3 regions of the Streptomyces sp. NPDC021212 genome follow, and region 2 is predicted to be linked to each of the others. Evidence: predicted binding sites of a transcription regulator. Region 2 holds the regulator's gene; each other region holds the start of a gene.
The links. Region 2 encodes HrcA, which represses chaperone genes, less so after heat shock. Its sites were predicted from a motif close to TTNGCACTCNGNNNNNCNGAGTGCNAA; they were not measured.
Positions count from the first base shown of each region.

Region 1: the regulator HrcA is predicted to act here: its motif matches at 2,423-2,449, upstream of groL (chaperonin GroEL).
Region 3: the regulator HrcA is predicted to act here: its motif matches at 1,881-1,907, upstream of groES (co-chaperone GroES).

Region 1 covers NZ_JBIRPZ010000016.1:33,772-37,852, reverse strand. Annotated here, with positions in the region: gene murQ (N-acetylmuramic acid 6-phosphate etherase) at 1-529, shown strand, start outside; gene groL (chaperonin GroEL) at 635-2,260, opposite strand; gene ACH4SI_RS34440 (cold-shock protein) at 2,620-2,826, opposite strand; gene ACH4SI_RS34435 (MoaD/ThiS family protein) at 3,235-3,513, opposite strand; gene thrC (threonine synthase) at 3,510-4,081, opposite strand, start outside.
Region 2 covers NZ_JBIRPZ010000010.1:109,320-113,400, reverse strand. Annotated here, with positions in the region: gene ACH4SI_RS26465 (DUF3097 domain-containing protein) at 1-694, opposite strand, end outside; gene ACH4SI_RS26460 (MBL fold metallo-hydrolase) at 735-1,457, opposite strand; gene hrcA (heat-inducible transcriptional repressor HrcA) at 1,634-2,650, shown strand; gene dnaJ (molecular chaperone DnaJ) at 2,651-3,784, shown strand; gene ACH4SI_RS26445 (nitronate monooxygenase) at 3,859-4,081, shown strand, end outside.
Region 3 covers NZ_JBIRPZ010000009.1:322,404-326,484, forward strand. Annotated here, with positions in the region: gene ACH4SI_RS25360 (methyltransferase domain-containing protein) at 1-861, opposite strand, end outside; gene ACH4SI_RS25365 (polysaccharide deacetylase family protein) at 921-1,835, shown strand; gene groES (co-chaperone GroES) at 2,056-2,364, shown strand; gene groL (chaperonin GroEL) at 2,505-4,081, shown strand, end outside.

The sequences.
Region 1 (4,081 bases), on a different contig from region 2:
CCGGATCGGGATCGGCCCGGACGACGCGGTCGTGGGCGTCTCGGCCTCCGGCCGCACCCCGTACGCCGTGGGCGCCGTCGAGCACGCCCGCCGCCGCGGGGCGCTCACGGTCGGGCTGTCGTGCAACGCGGGTTCGGCGCTCGCCGCGGCCGCCGACCACGGCGTCGAGGTCGTCGTCGGACCGGAGCTGCTCACCGGCTCCACCCGGCTCAAGGCGGGTACGGCGCAGAAGCTCGTGCTCAACATGATCTCGACCATCACCATGATCCGGCTGGGCAAGACCTTCGGGAATCTGATGGTCGACGTGCGCGCCTCGAACGAGAAGCTGCGGGCGCGCACGCGTCGTATCGTCTCGCTGGCGACCGGCGCCACGGACGAGCGGATCGAGAGCGCGCTGACGGCCACCGACTGGGAGGCCAAGAACGCCATCCTGACCATCCTCGGCGGCGTGGACGCGCCCACCGCCGAGAAGCTGCTCGCCGAGGCGAACGGACACCTCCGGGCGGCCCTCGAAGCGGCGGGAGCATAACGGCACACAGCACGGCGGCGGGGCGGCACCCCTGGGAGAAAGGGTGCCGCCCCGCCGTCGTCTGTGGACGGTGTGACCGACCGGCGCGCGGGGCGCCGAAGCCGATCAGAAGTCCATGTCACCGCCCGGCATGCCGCCCGGGGCGCCCGCCGGAGCGGCCTTCTCGGGCTTGTCGGCGATGACGGCCTCGGTGGTGAGGAACAGCGCGGCGATCGACGCGGCGTTCTGCAGCGCGGAGCGCGTGACCTTGGCCGGGTCGATGATGCCCTCGGCGATCAGGTCGATGTACTCACCGGTCGCGGCGTTGAGGCCGTGGCCCGGGGTCAGGTTGCGCACCTTCTCCACCACGACGCCGCCCTCGAGGCCGGCGTTGACGGCGATCTGCTTCAGCGGGGCCTCCAGGGCCAGGCGCACGGCCTGGGCACCGGTGGCCTCGTCGCCCTCGAGCTCCAGCTTCTCGAAGACCGAGACGGTCTGGAGCAGGGCCACGCCACCACCGGCGACGATGCCCTCCTCGACGGCGGCCTTGGCGTTGCGCACCGCGTCCTCGATGCGGTGCTTGCGCTCCTTCAGCTCGACCTCGGTCGCGGCACCGGCCTTGATGACGGCCACGCCGCCGGCCAGCTTCGCCAGGCGCTCCTGGAGCTTCTCGCGGTCGTAGTCCGAGTCGGAGGACTCGATCTCGGCGCGGATCTGGTTGACGCGGCCCTGCACCTGGTCGGTGTCGCCGGCGCCGTCCACGATGGTGGTCTCGTCCTTGGTGACGGTGACCTTGCGGGCGCGGCCGAGCAGGTCGATGCCCGCGTTCTCCAGCTTGAGGCCGACCTCCTCGGAGATGACGGTGCCACCGGTGAGGATGGCGATGTCGCCGAGCATGGCCTTGCGGCGGTCACCGAAGCCCGGGGCCTTGACGGCGACGGACTTGAAGGTGCCACGGATCTTGTTGACGACCAGGGTCGCCAGCGCCTCGCCCTCGATGTCCTCGGCGATGATCAGCAGCGGCTTGCCGGACTGCATGACCTTCTCGAGCAGCGGGAGGAGGTCCTTCACGCTGGTGATCTTCGAGTTGACGATCAGGATGTACGGGTCGTCGAGCGACGCCTCCATACGCTCCATGTCCGTCGCGAAGTACGGGGAGATGTAGCCCTTGTCGAAGCGCATGCCCTCGGTGAGCTCGAGCTCGAGCCCGAAGGTCTGCGACTCCTCGACGGTGATGACGCCTTCCTTGCCGACCTTGTCCATGGCCTCGGCGATCAGCTCGCCGATCTGGGTGTCGGCGGCGGAGATGGAGGCGGTGGAGGCGATCTGCTCCTTGGTCTCCACGTCCTTGGCCTGCTCGAGCAGCTGGGCGGAGACGGCCTCGACGGCCTTCTCGATGCCGCGCTTGAGGGCCATCGGGTTGGCGCCCGCGGCAACGTTCCGCAGGCCCTCCTTGACCAGCGCCTGGGCGAGGACGGTCGCGGTCGTCGTGCCGTCACCGGCGACGTCGTCCGTCTTCTTCGCGACCTCCTTGACCAGCTCGGCGCCGATCTTCTCGTACGCGTCCTCGAGTTCGATCTCCTTGGCGATGGACACACCATCGTTGGTGATCGTGGGGGCGCCCCACTTCTTCTCGAGGACGACGTTACGGCCCTTGGGGCCGAGGGTGACCTTGACGGCGTCGGCGAGCTGGTTCATCCCGCGCTCGAGGCCGCGCCGCGCCTCCTCGTCGAACGCGATGATCTTGGCCATGTGAAGTGGTCCTCCCAAGACGGGGTGGATTGCTCCGGACCGCGCCTGGCGCCCGCGACGGACGGCCTGCCTGCCGTGCGGTTCCTTGCCCCGCGCGGCGTCGGCTTGCCTCACCGACCCGATCCTTCTGTCACTCTCACCTTCAGAGTGCTAACGCAATAATTAGCACTCGACCCATGAGAGTGCAAGCGCCCGATGGGCGTCAAGAGGCGCCGGGAGAGATGAGCGGCGGGGCCCGGGACATGCCAGAGGGCCCACCCCCTCGCGAGGTACGGGCGACCCGGGACATGCCAGAGGGCCCGTCCCCTCGCGGGGTACGGGCCCTCCGGACTTCAGTCAGCTGCCTCGCGTTCGGCGCGTCAGCCTACGGCCACGCGGACCATGTCCGCCTGCGGGCCCTTCTGGCCCTGCGAGATCTCGAACTCGACCCGCTGGCCTTCCTCGAGGGTGCGGTAACCGTCCATCTGGATCGCACTGTAGTGGACGAACACGTCCGCACCACCGTCGACCGCGATGAAGCCGTACCCCTTCTCCGCGTTGAACCACTTGACGGTGCCCTGAGCCATTCCTAACTCCCCTATTGCTGGCCCTTGCGCAGGACCGCACTCCGCGGACCCGGGTCAGACCTCACCCCCCGAGTCGAGGGGGGTGTGCGCCGGAACGCGTCGACCGCCGCTGAATGTATCCGTCCCAACGCCCTCTGCAACAGGTCAATTGGACGAGAATTCTGGGCGCGGCCGATCGGGAATAAGTGGAGAATTCCTGTGAAGTTCGGGCAAACCTGGCGGGACATAGGGCATCAACCCGACAAATCGCGCACACACTTTGCGCACAAGTTGACGAGTTCTCATATGTGGTGGCGCCGGGGCCGCTGGGGAGGCGGGGCAACTGTATCGCGATTCAACACACGGAATCGCCCCGTCCGTTTCTTCCCGGACGGGGCGATTTCCAGAGGTGAGAGGGGTGATGGAGCGTCAGCAGCCACCCGCGACCGCGGGGATGATGGACACTCCGGCGCCGTCCGGCGTGGCCGTGGCCAGGCCCTCGGCGAACCGCACGTCATCGTCGTTGACGTAGACGTTCACGAAGCGGCGCAGCTTGCCGGTGTCGTCCAGGACGCGGGCCGCGATGCCCGCGTGGTTCTTCTCCAGGTCCGCCAGAACCTCGGCGAGGGTCGCGCCCTCGGCGCTGACCTCGGCCTGGCCGCCGGTGTAGGTACGCAGGATGGTCGGGATTCGGACGTTGACGCTCATGCGAGGCCAGCCTCTCGGAACGAGTCAAGGGTGGGGCGGATGATGGCGGAGGGGCCCGTGGTGGGGGCCACCGCGTCGAGGGTCTTGAGGCCGTCGCCGGTGTTGAGGACGACGGTCGTCAGGGACGGGTCGAGCAGACCGTCCTCGATCAGCTTCTTCGTCACGCCGACGGTCACGCCGCCCGCGGTCTCCGCGAAGATCCCCTCGGTGCGGGCGAGCAGCTTGATCGCGTCGACCACCTGCTCGTCGGTGACGTCCTCCACCGCCCCGCCGGTGCGGCGCGCGATGTCGAGGACGTACGGGCCGTCCGCCGGGTTGCCGATGGCCAGCGACTTGGCGATGGTGTTCGGCTTCTGCGGGCGCACCACGTCGTGGCCCGCCTTGAAGGCGGTGGAGACCGGGGAGCAGCCCTCGGCCTGCGCGCCGAAGATCTTGTACGGCTTGTCCTCGACCAGACCGAGCTTGATCAGCTCCTTGAGCCCCTTGTCGATCTTGGTGAGCTGGGAGCCGGAGGCGATCGGGATGACGATCTGGTCCGGCAGCCGCCAGCCGAGCTGCTCGCAGATCT
Region 2 (4,081 bases):
GCGCCCGGCAGACGCCTGTCTTCCAGTCCTGGCCGCGCGGCACCGTCGGCCAGGCGGGAATGCCGAGCGAGGACGGCTTCACGGCCTCCCACACGTCGATGAAGGGGTGCCCGACGACCAGGACGTTCTCGTCGGTGATCTGCTCGGCGATACGGGACTCCTTGGATCCGGCGACCAGATGGTCCACCAGGACGCCGAGCCGGGCGTCCGGGCCGGGGGAGAAGTCGCGCACGATGGCGGGCAGATCGTCGACGCCCGCCAGATACTCCACGACGACGCCCTCGATGCGCAGGTCGTCACCCCAGACCCGCTCCACCAGCTCCGCGTCGTGGCGGCCCTCCACGTAGATGCGCCCGGCGCGGGCGACCCGTGCGCGGGCGCCCGGCACGGCGACCGAGCCGGAGGCCGTGCGCTGCGGCGCGCCGGGGGCCGTCGCGCGCGGGCGTACGAGGGTGACGACGCGGCCCTCCAGGAGGAAGCCGCGCGGCTCCATGGGGAAGACGCGGTGTTTGCCGAAGCGGTCCTCCAGAGTGACCGTCGGCCCTTGCGCGGTCTTCTCACAGCGGATCACGGCGCCACAGAACCCCGTGGTGACCTCCTCGACCACCAGGTCCACGTCCGCGGGAACCTCGGGAGCGGGCTGCTGCCGCTTCCAGGGCGGGGTCAGATCCGAGTCGTAGTGTCGGCTGCGCATCCGGATGACGATAGCGCGGCCGATCAACAGGAACGTGCCGTTACGGTGACACGCCGAAGCGCGCGGCCAGTTCGTCGCGTTGGTCACGTACGAAGGCCGCGTCCACGACCGACCCGTGGCCGGGCACGTACCGCGCGTCCTCGCCGCCGAGGGCGATCAGCCGGTCGAGGGCGGCGGGCCAGCGGGCGGGGATCGCGTCGGTCCCGGCCTGGGGCGGGCCCGACTCCTCGACGAGATCGCCGCAGAAGACCACCTCCGGCCGCCCCGGCACCAGAACGGCCAGGTCATGGGCGGTGTGCCCGGGGCCCACATTCGCCAGCAGCACCGACCGCCCGCCCAGGTCGAGGGTGATCTCCCCGGAGACCGCGTGATGCGGCGGTACGAGGTGATCGACGGCCTCGGCGGCGGCACCCGGGGCCACCCCGTGCCGTACCGCGTCCTCGCGCAGCGCGTCCCGGTCGCGGCGCAGCAGGCCGTCCATACCGGTGGCCCCGTACGCCTCGCAGCCCGCGAAGGCGGCCGTGCCCAGGACATGGTCGAAGTGCGGATGGGTGAGCGCGATCCGCGTCGGCCGGCGGCCGGTCAGCCGGGTGATCTCGGCCCGCAGCGCCGCGCCCTCGCGCAGCGTCGAGCCGGTGTCCACCACGAGGACGTCCGTACGGCCGACGATCACGCCGACCGTGCAGTCCCAGTCCGGCAGCCGGCGGCGGGCGACATCGGGCGCGAGCTCTTCCCACCCTGCCTCTTCCCAACACGTCTTCATACCGAGACGCTAGCTCCCATAGCGATAGCGTGACGTGTGGCCGGTGCGCCGGCGGGGGGCGGCTCTTGCCGTGGCCACCGCACCCCGCCGTACACTGGCTGAGGGGTTCTGGCACTCGTGACCATTGAGTGCCAGACGGACGACCTGATGACACGGCTGGACTGGAGGTGCGCGGGGTGCTCAGCGAACGCAGACTCGAAGTTCTGCGTGCCATTGTCCAGGACTATGTGGGCACCGAGGAGCCGGTCGGTTCCAAGGCGCTCACGGAGCGGCACCGGCTGGGAGTCTCCCCGGCCACGGTGCGCAACGACATGGCCGCGCTGGAGGACGAGGGCTTCATCGCCCAGCCGCACACCAGCGCCGGGCGCATCCCCACGGACAAGGGCTACCGGCTTTTCGTGGACAGGCTGGCCGGAGTGAAGCCGCTGTCCGCTCCGGAGCGGCGCGCCATTCAGAACTTCCTGGACAGCGCCGTCGATCTCGACGACGTGGTGGGGCGCACCGTCCGGCTGCTGGCGCAGCTGACCCGGCAGGTCGCGGTGGTGCAGTACCCGTCGCTGACCCGTTCGACGGTGCGGCACGTGGAACTGCTGCCGCTGGCCACTGCCCGGGTGATGCTGGTGCTGATCACCGACACCGGGCGGGTCGAGCAGCGCGTGGTGGACTGCCCGGCTCCGGTCAGTGACGACTCGCTGGCGGATCTGCGGGCCCGGCTCAACAGCCGGGTCGTGGGGCGGCGGTTCGCGGATGTGCCGCAATTGGTGCAGGATCTTCCGGAGTCCTTCGAACAGGAGGACCGGGGGACGGTCTCGACCGTGCTGGCGACATTGCTCGAAACGCTTGTCGAGGAGACCGAAGAGCGGCTGATGATCGGCGGCACCGCGAACCTCACGCGTTTCGTGCATGATTTCCCCCTGACGATCCGGCCCGTGCTGGAGGCACTTGAGGAGCAGGTCGTCCTCCTCAAGCTGCTCGGCGAGGCCAAAGACTCGGGTATGACCGTGCGCATCGGGCATGAGAATGCTCACGAGGGGCTGAATTCCACCTCGGTCGTCGCGGTCGGCTACGGTTCGGGCGACGAAGCCGTCGCCAAACTCGGCGTGGTCGGACCGACCCGCATGGACTACCCCGGAACGATGGGAGCGGTACGCGCAGTGGCACGTTACGTCGGACAGATCCTGGCGGAGTCGTAAGTGGCGACGGACTACTACGCAGTCCTGGGCGTGCAGCGCGATGCCTCGCAGGACGAGATCAAGAAGGCATTCCGCCGGCTCGCACGCGAGCTGCACCCGGACGTGAACCCGGATCCGAAGACCCAGGAGCGGTTCAAGGAGATCAACGCCGCTTACGAGGTCTTGTCGGACCCGCAGAAGAAGCAGGTCTACGACCTGGGCGGGGACCCGTCGGGTTCGGCCGCGGGCGGCGGCGCCGGTGGGTTCGGCGCGGGCTTCGGCAACTTCTCCGACATCATGGACGCCTTCTTCGGCACCGCCTCGCAGCGCGGCCCGCGGTCCCGGACCCGGCGCGGCCAGGACGCCATGATCCGCCTCGACGTGGAGCTGAACGAGGCAGCGTTCGGCACCACCAAGGACATCCAGGTCGACACCGCGGTGGTGTGCACCACCTGCAGCGGTGAGGGCGCGGCGCCGGGCACCTCGGCGCAGACGTGCGACATGTGCCGCGGCCGCGGTGAGGTCTCGCAGGTGACGCGGTCCTTCCTCGGCCAGGTCATGACGTCGCGGCCGTGCCCGCAGTGCCAGGGCTTCGGCACCGTGGTGCCGACCCCGTGCCCGGAGTGCGCGGGCGACGGGCGGATCCGCTCGCGGCGCACGCTGACCGTGAAGATCCCGGCCGGTGTGGACAACGGCACCCGGATCCAGCTCGCGGGCGAGGGCGAGGTCGGCCCGGGCGGCGGCCCGGCGGGCGACCTGTACGTGGAGATCCACGAGGTGCCGCACCCCGTCTTCCAGCGGCGCGGCGACGACATGCACTGCACGGTGACGATCCCGATGACCGCGGCGGCCCTCGGCACCAAGGTGCCGCTGGAGACGCTGGACGGCCTGGAGGAGATCGACATCCGGCCCGGCACCCAGTCCGGCCAGTCGGTCCCGCTGCACCAGCGCGGCGTCACCCATCTGCGCGGCGGCGGCCGTGGCGATCTCATCGTGCACGTCGAGGTGACGACCCCGACCAAGCTCGACCCGGAGCAGGAGGAGCTGCTGCGGCGGCTGTCCAAGCTGCGCGGCGAGGAGCGGCCGACAGGGGAATTCAAGCCCGGGCAGCAGGGGCTGTTCTCGCGCCTGAAGGACGCGTTCAACGGGCGGTAGGCGTCGCGGTGAACACCTTCGGTGGGCGCTGATCCGGTGACGGATCGCCGCGGGGGGCATGGCACGATGTGCCCATGTCCTCCGCGCTGACCGATCTCGCCCGCTACCCGATCGTGCAGGCTCCGATGGCGGGCGGGGCCTCCTGCCCGCAGCTCGCCGCCGCCGTCTGCGAGGCCGGGGGCCTCGGCTTCCTCGCCGCCGGTTACAAGACGCCGGAGGCGATGTACGAGGAGATCAAGCAGCTGCGCGGGCTGACCGGCCGCCCCTTCGGCGTCAACCTGTTCATGCCGCAGGCGC
Region 3 (4,081 bases), on a different contig from region 2:
GATGACGGCGCCGTCCGGTTCGTACAGCCAGCGGCCGACCGGGCCGGTCTCGGGGTCCGGGAGCTGGGAGCCGAGCAGGGAGTGGCCGGAGGGCAGCAGCGTGGCGCGGCGCATGCCGGGGCGGGCGGTGCCGAACCACAGCACCGCCTCCTTCACGTTCCCCTGGTCCGAGATCCACTCGGCCTCCGCGTCCTCCGGCACCGCCTCGTGCGGAATCCCGGGCGCGATCTTGAGCGCGGCGCGCGGGGTCGTACGGGCGGCCTCGACGGCCCAGGACAGCGGCGGGGAGTACGCCTCGGGGTCGAAGACCCGGCCCCGGCCGCCGCGCCGGGCGGGGTCCACGAAGACCGCGTCGTAACGAGAGGTGTCGACCCCGGTGACATCGGCGCAGCGCACCTCGATCAGCCGCGACAGGCCCAGCGCGTCGGCGTTGGCCCGGGCGACCGCGCACGTCAGCGGGTCGCGGTCGACGGCCAGGACGGTGAGCCCGGCCCGCGCCATCGCGATCGCGTCGCCGCCGATGCCGCAGCACAGATCGGCCACGCCGCGCACCCCGAACTCGGCCAGCCGGTCGGCGCGGTGGGCGGCGACGGAGGTACGGGTGGACTGCTCGACGCCGTTCGGCGTGAAGTACATCCGATGGGCGTCATCGGCCCCGAATTTGGCGACCGCCCGCTGCCGCAGCTGGGCCTGCGTCAGGGCCGCCGAGACCAGGGGGGCGGGATGGTCGCGGCGCAGCCGGGTCGCGGTGGCCAGCTCCTGCGCCGGGTCGTAGTTCCGCAGCGCGGAGAGCAGCGCCTGCCCCTCGTCGCCGAGCAGTGAGTCGAAGGCATCAACGGCATCAACGTCCACATGGCCCATTCTCCCCGCTCCGGAGAGCCCATTCGCACCCTCGTGTCGCGCGTCCGCGCACAATAGAGATGAAGATCCCTTATGTGATGATGATCAATGCTGGTCTTTCCAGGTGTCTGGTTTTCGTCGCCGCGGCGGCCCTGCTCGCCGGGTGCGGGAGCGGCGGCACCGAGTCGCGCGCCAGGACGGGCAAGGCGGCCGGTTCCACGCGGTCGGCCCCGCCCTCCCCGTTCCCCCGGGGCTCCGGCACGCCATCGCCCGCGGGCGGGCGGGTGGACGGTCCGCATCCGCCGCCGGACGGGTACCGCCGCTGGGGGCTCGACCGCCCGCTGGCCCCGCCGCCCCCGCCCGCCGTCAAGCCGGCGCTCGCGCCGGTGTGGCCGCCGGTGTCCGGGCTGGCGACGGTCATCCGGCGGGTGGCCACCCCCGATCGGGTGGTCTTCCTGACGATCGACGACGGGATCGAGAAGGACCCGGCCTTCGTCGATCAGGCCCGGGACCTCGGTCTGCCGTTCACCCAGTTCCTGGAGGACGAGGTGATCGGCGACCACTACGACTACTTCCGGGCACTGCGCGAACTCGGCAACCGGATCGGCAACCACACGCTCACCCACCCCAGCCTGGCGGGCAAGGACTACGAGACCCAGCTCCACGAGATCTGCGGCCAGCAGGACGTCCTGCGCGAACGCCTCGGTCTCCAACCCCACCTCTTCCGCCCGCCGTACGGGGAGTACGACCGGGACACGCTGCGGGCGGCGGCGGAGTGCGGGCTGAACAAGGCGGTGCTGTGGCGCGCCGAGATGGAGCCCAAGGGGCTCGCGTACCGCTCCGGCAGCGGGCTCCGGCCCGGCGACATCATCCTCGCCCACTTCCGCGGCCCCGAGCAGCTGGACGGGCGCAGCATGACCGACATGATCACCGAGCTGGTGCGGGAGATCCAGGCGCAGGGATTCACCCTGGCGCGGCTGGAGGACTACATCTGAGCGACCGGACAAGGGGGCGCCCCGTGCGGTCCGCCGTCGGCTCGCTTGGCACTCTGGTTGACGGAGTGCTAACCGCGTCATAATGTCAGGGCTGGCACTCGGCACTGCGGAGTGCCAGCCACACAGCGACGGGCAGGTCCGGCACCCGCGACGACGGATCCACCTGGTCGCCACCTCAGACAGTTAACCCCGTGAGATCTCCGAAGGGGGAGGTCGGATCGTGACGACCGCCAGCTCCAAGGTTGCCATCAAGCCGCTTGAGGACCGCATCGTGGTCCAGGCCGTCGAGGCCGAGCAGACCACGGCCTCTGGCCTGGTCATCCCGGACACCGCCAAGGAGAAGCCCCAGGAGGGCGTCGTCCTGGCCGTCGGCCCGGGCCGTTTCGAGGACGGCAAGCGGCTTCCGCTCGACGTCTCCGTCGGCGACGTCGTGCTCTACAGCAAGTACGGCGGCACCGAGGTGAAGTACAGCGGCGAGGAGTACCTCGTCCTCTCGGCTCGCGACGTTCTCGCGATCGTCGAGAAGTAATCACCGAAGTTTTGCTTTGAGCCGCGCCCCGGTGCCCGTGTCACAGATACCCGGGGTCGGGGCGCGGTTCGTTTTTTTGACGCGACGGCGGCTGCCTCCGTACGGCGGCCGAGGATCGCAATGAGAGGACATACGCAACCATGGCGAAGATCCTGAAGTTCGACGAGGACGCCCGTCGCGCCCTTGAGCGCGGCGTCAACAAGCTTGCGGACACCGTCAAGGTGACGATCGGCCCCCGCGGCCGCAACGTCGTCATCGACAAGAAGTTCGGTGCTCCGACCATCACCAACGACGGTGTCACGATCGCCCGCGAGGTCGAGGTCGAGGACCCGTACGAGAACCTGGGCGCCCAGCTCGTCAAGGAGGTGGCGACCAAGACCAACGACATCGCGGGTGACGGCACCACCACCGCCACCGTGCTGGCCCAGGCGCTGGTCCGCGAGGGCCTGCGCAACGTGGCCGCCGGCGCCTCCCCGGCCGCCCTGAAGAAGGGCATCGACGCCGCCGTCAAGGCCGTCTCCGAGGACCTGCTGGCCACCGCCAGCCCGATCGACTCCAAGGCCGACATCGCCGCCGTGGCCGGACTGTCCGCCCAGGACAAGCAGGTCGGCGAGCTGATCGCCGAGGCCATGGACAAGGTCGGCAAGGACGGTGTCATCACCGTCGAGGAGTCCAACACCTTCGGTCTGGAGCTGGACTTCACCGAGGGCATGTCCTTCGACAAGGGCTACCTCTCGCCGTACATGGTGACCGACCAGGAGCGTATGGAGGCCGTCCTCGACGACCCGTACATCCTGATCCACCAGGGCAAGATCGGCTCGATCCAGGACCTGCTGCCGCTGCTGGAGAAGGTCATCCAGGCCGGCGCCAGCAAGCCGCTGCTGATCATCGCCGAGGACGTGGAGGGCGAGGCCCTGTCCACCCTCGTCGTCAACAAGATCCGCGGCACCTTCAACGCCGTCGCCGTGAAGGCCCCCGGCTTCGGTGACCGCCGCAAGGCCATGCTCGGCGACATCGCCACCCTCACCGGTGCCACCGTCATCGCCGAGGAGGTCGGCCTCAAGCTCGACCAGGCCGGTCTGGACGTGCTGGGCACCGCCCGCCGCGTGACCGTCACCAAGGACGACACCACCATCGTCGACGGCGGCGGCAACAGCGACGACGTCGCCGGCCGCATCAACCAGATCAAGGCCGAGATCGAGTCCACGGACTCCGACTGGGACCGCGAGAAGCTGCAGGAGCGGCTCGCGAAGCTGGCCGGCGGCGTGTGCGTGATCCGCGTGGGCGCGGCCACCGAGGTCGAGCTCAAGGAGAAGAAGCACCGTCTGGAGGACGCCATCTCCGCGACCCGCGCCGCGGTCGAGGAGGGCATCGTCTCCGGTGGTGGCTCCGCGCTGGTCCACGCCGCCAAGGTGCTGGAAGGCAGCCTGGGCAAGGAGGGCGACGAGGCCACCGGTGTCGCCGTCGTCCGCCGCGCCGTCGTCGAGCCGCTGCGCTGGATCGCGGAGAACGCGGGCCTCGAGGGCTACGTCATCACCTCGAAGGTCGCCGAGCTGGAGAAGGGCCACGGCTACAACGCCGCGACCGAGGAGTACGGCGACCTGGTGAAGGCCGGCGTCATCGACCCGGTCAAGGTCACCCGCTCCGCGCTGGAGAACGCCGCCTCCATCGCCTCGCTGCTGCTCACCACCGAGACCCTGGTGGTCGAGAAGCCGGC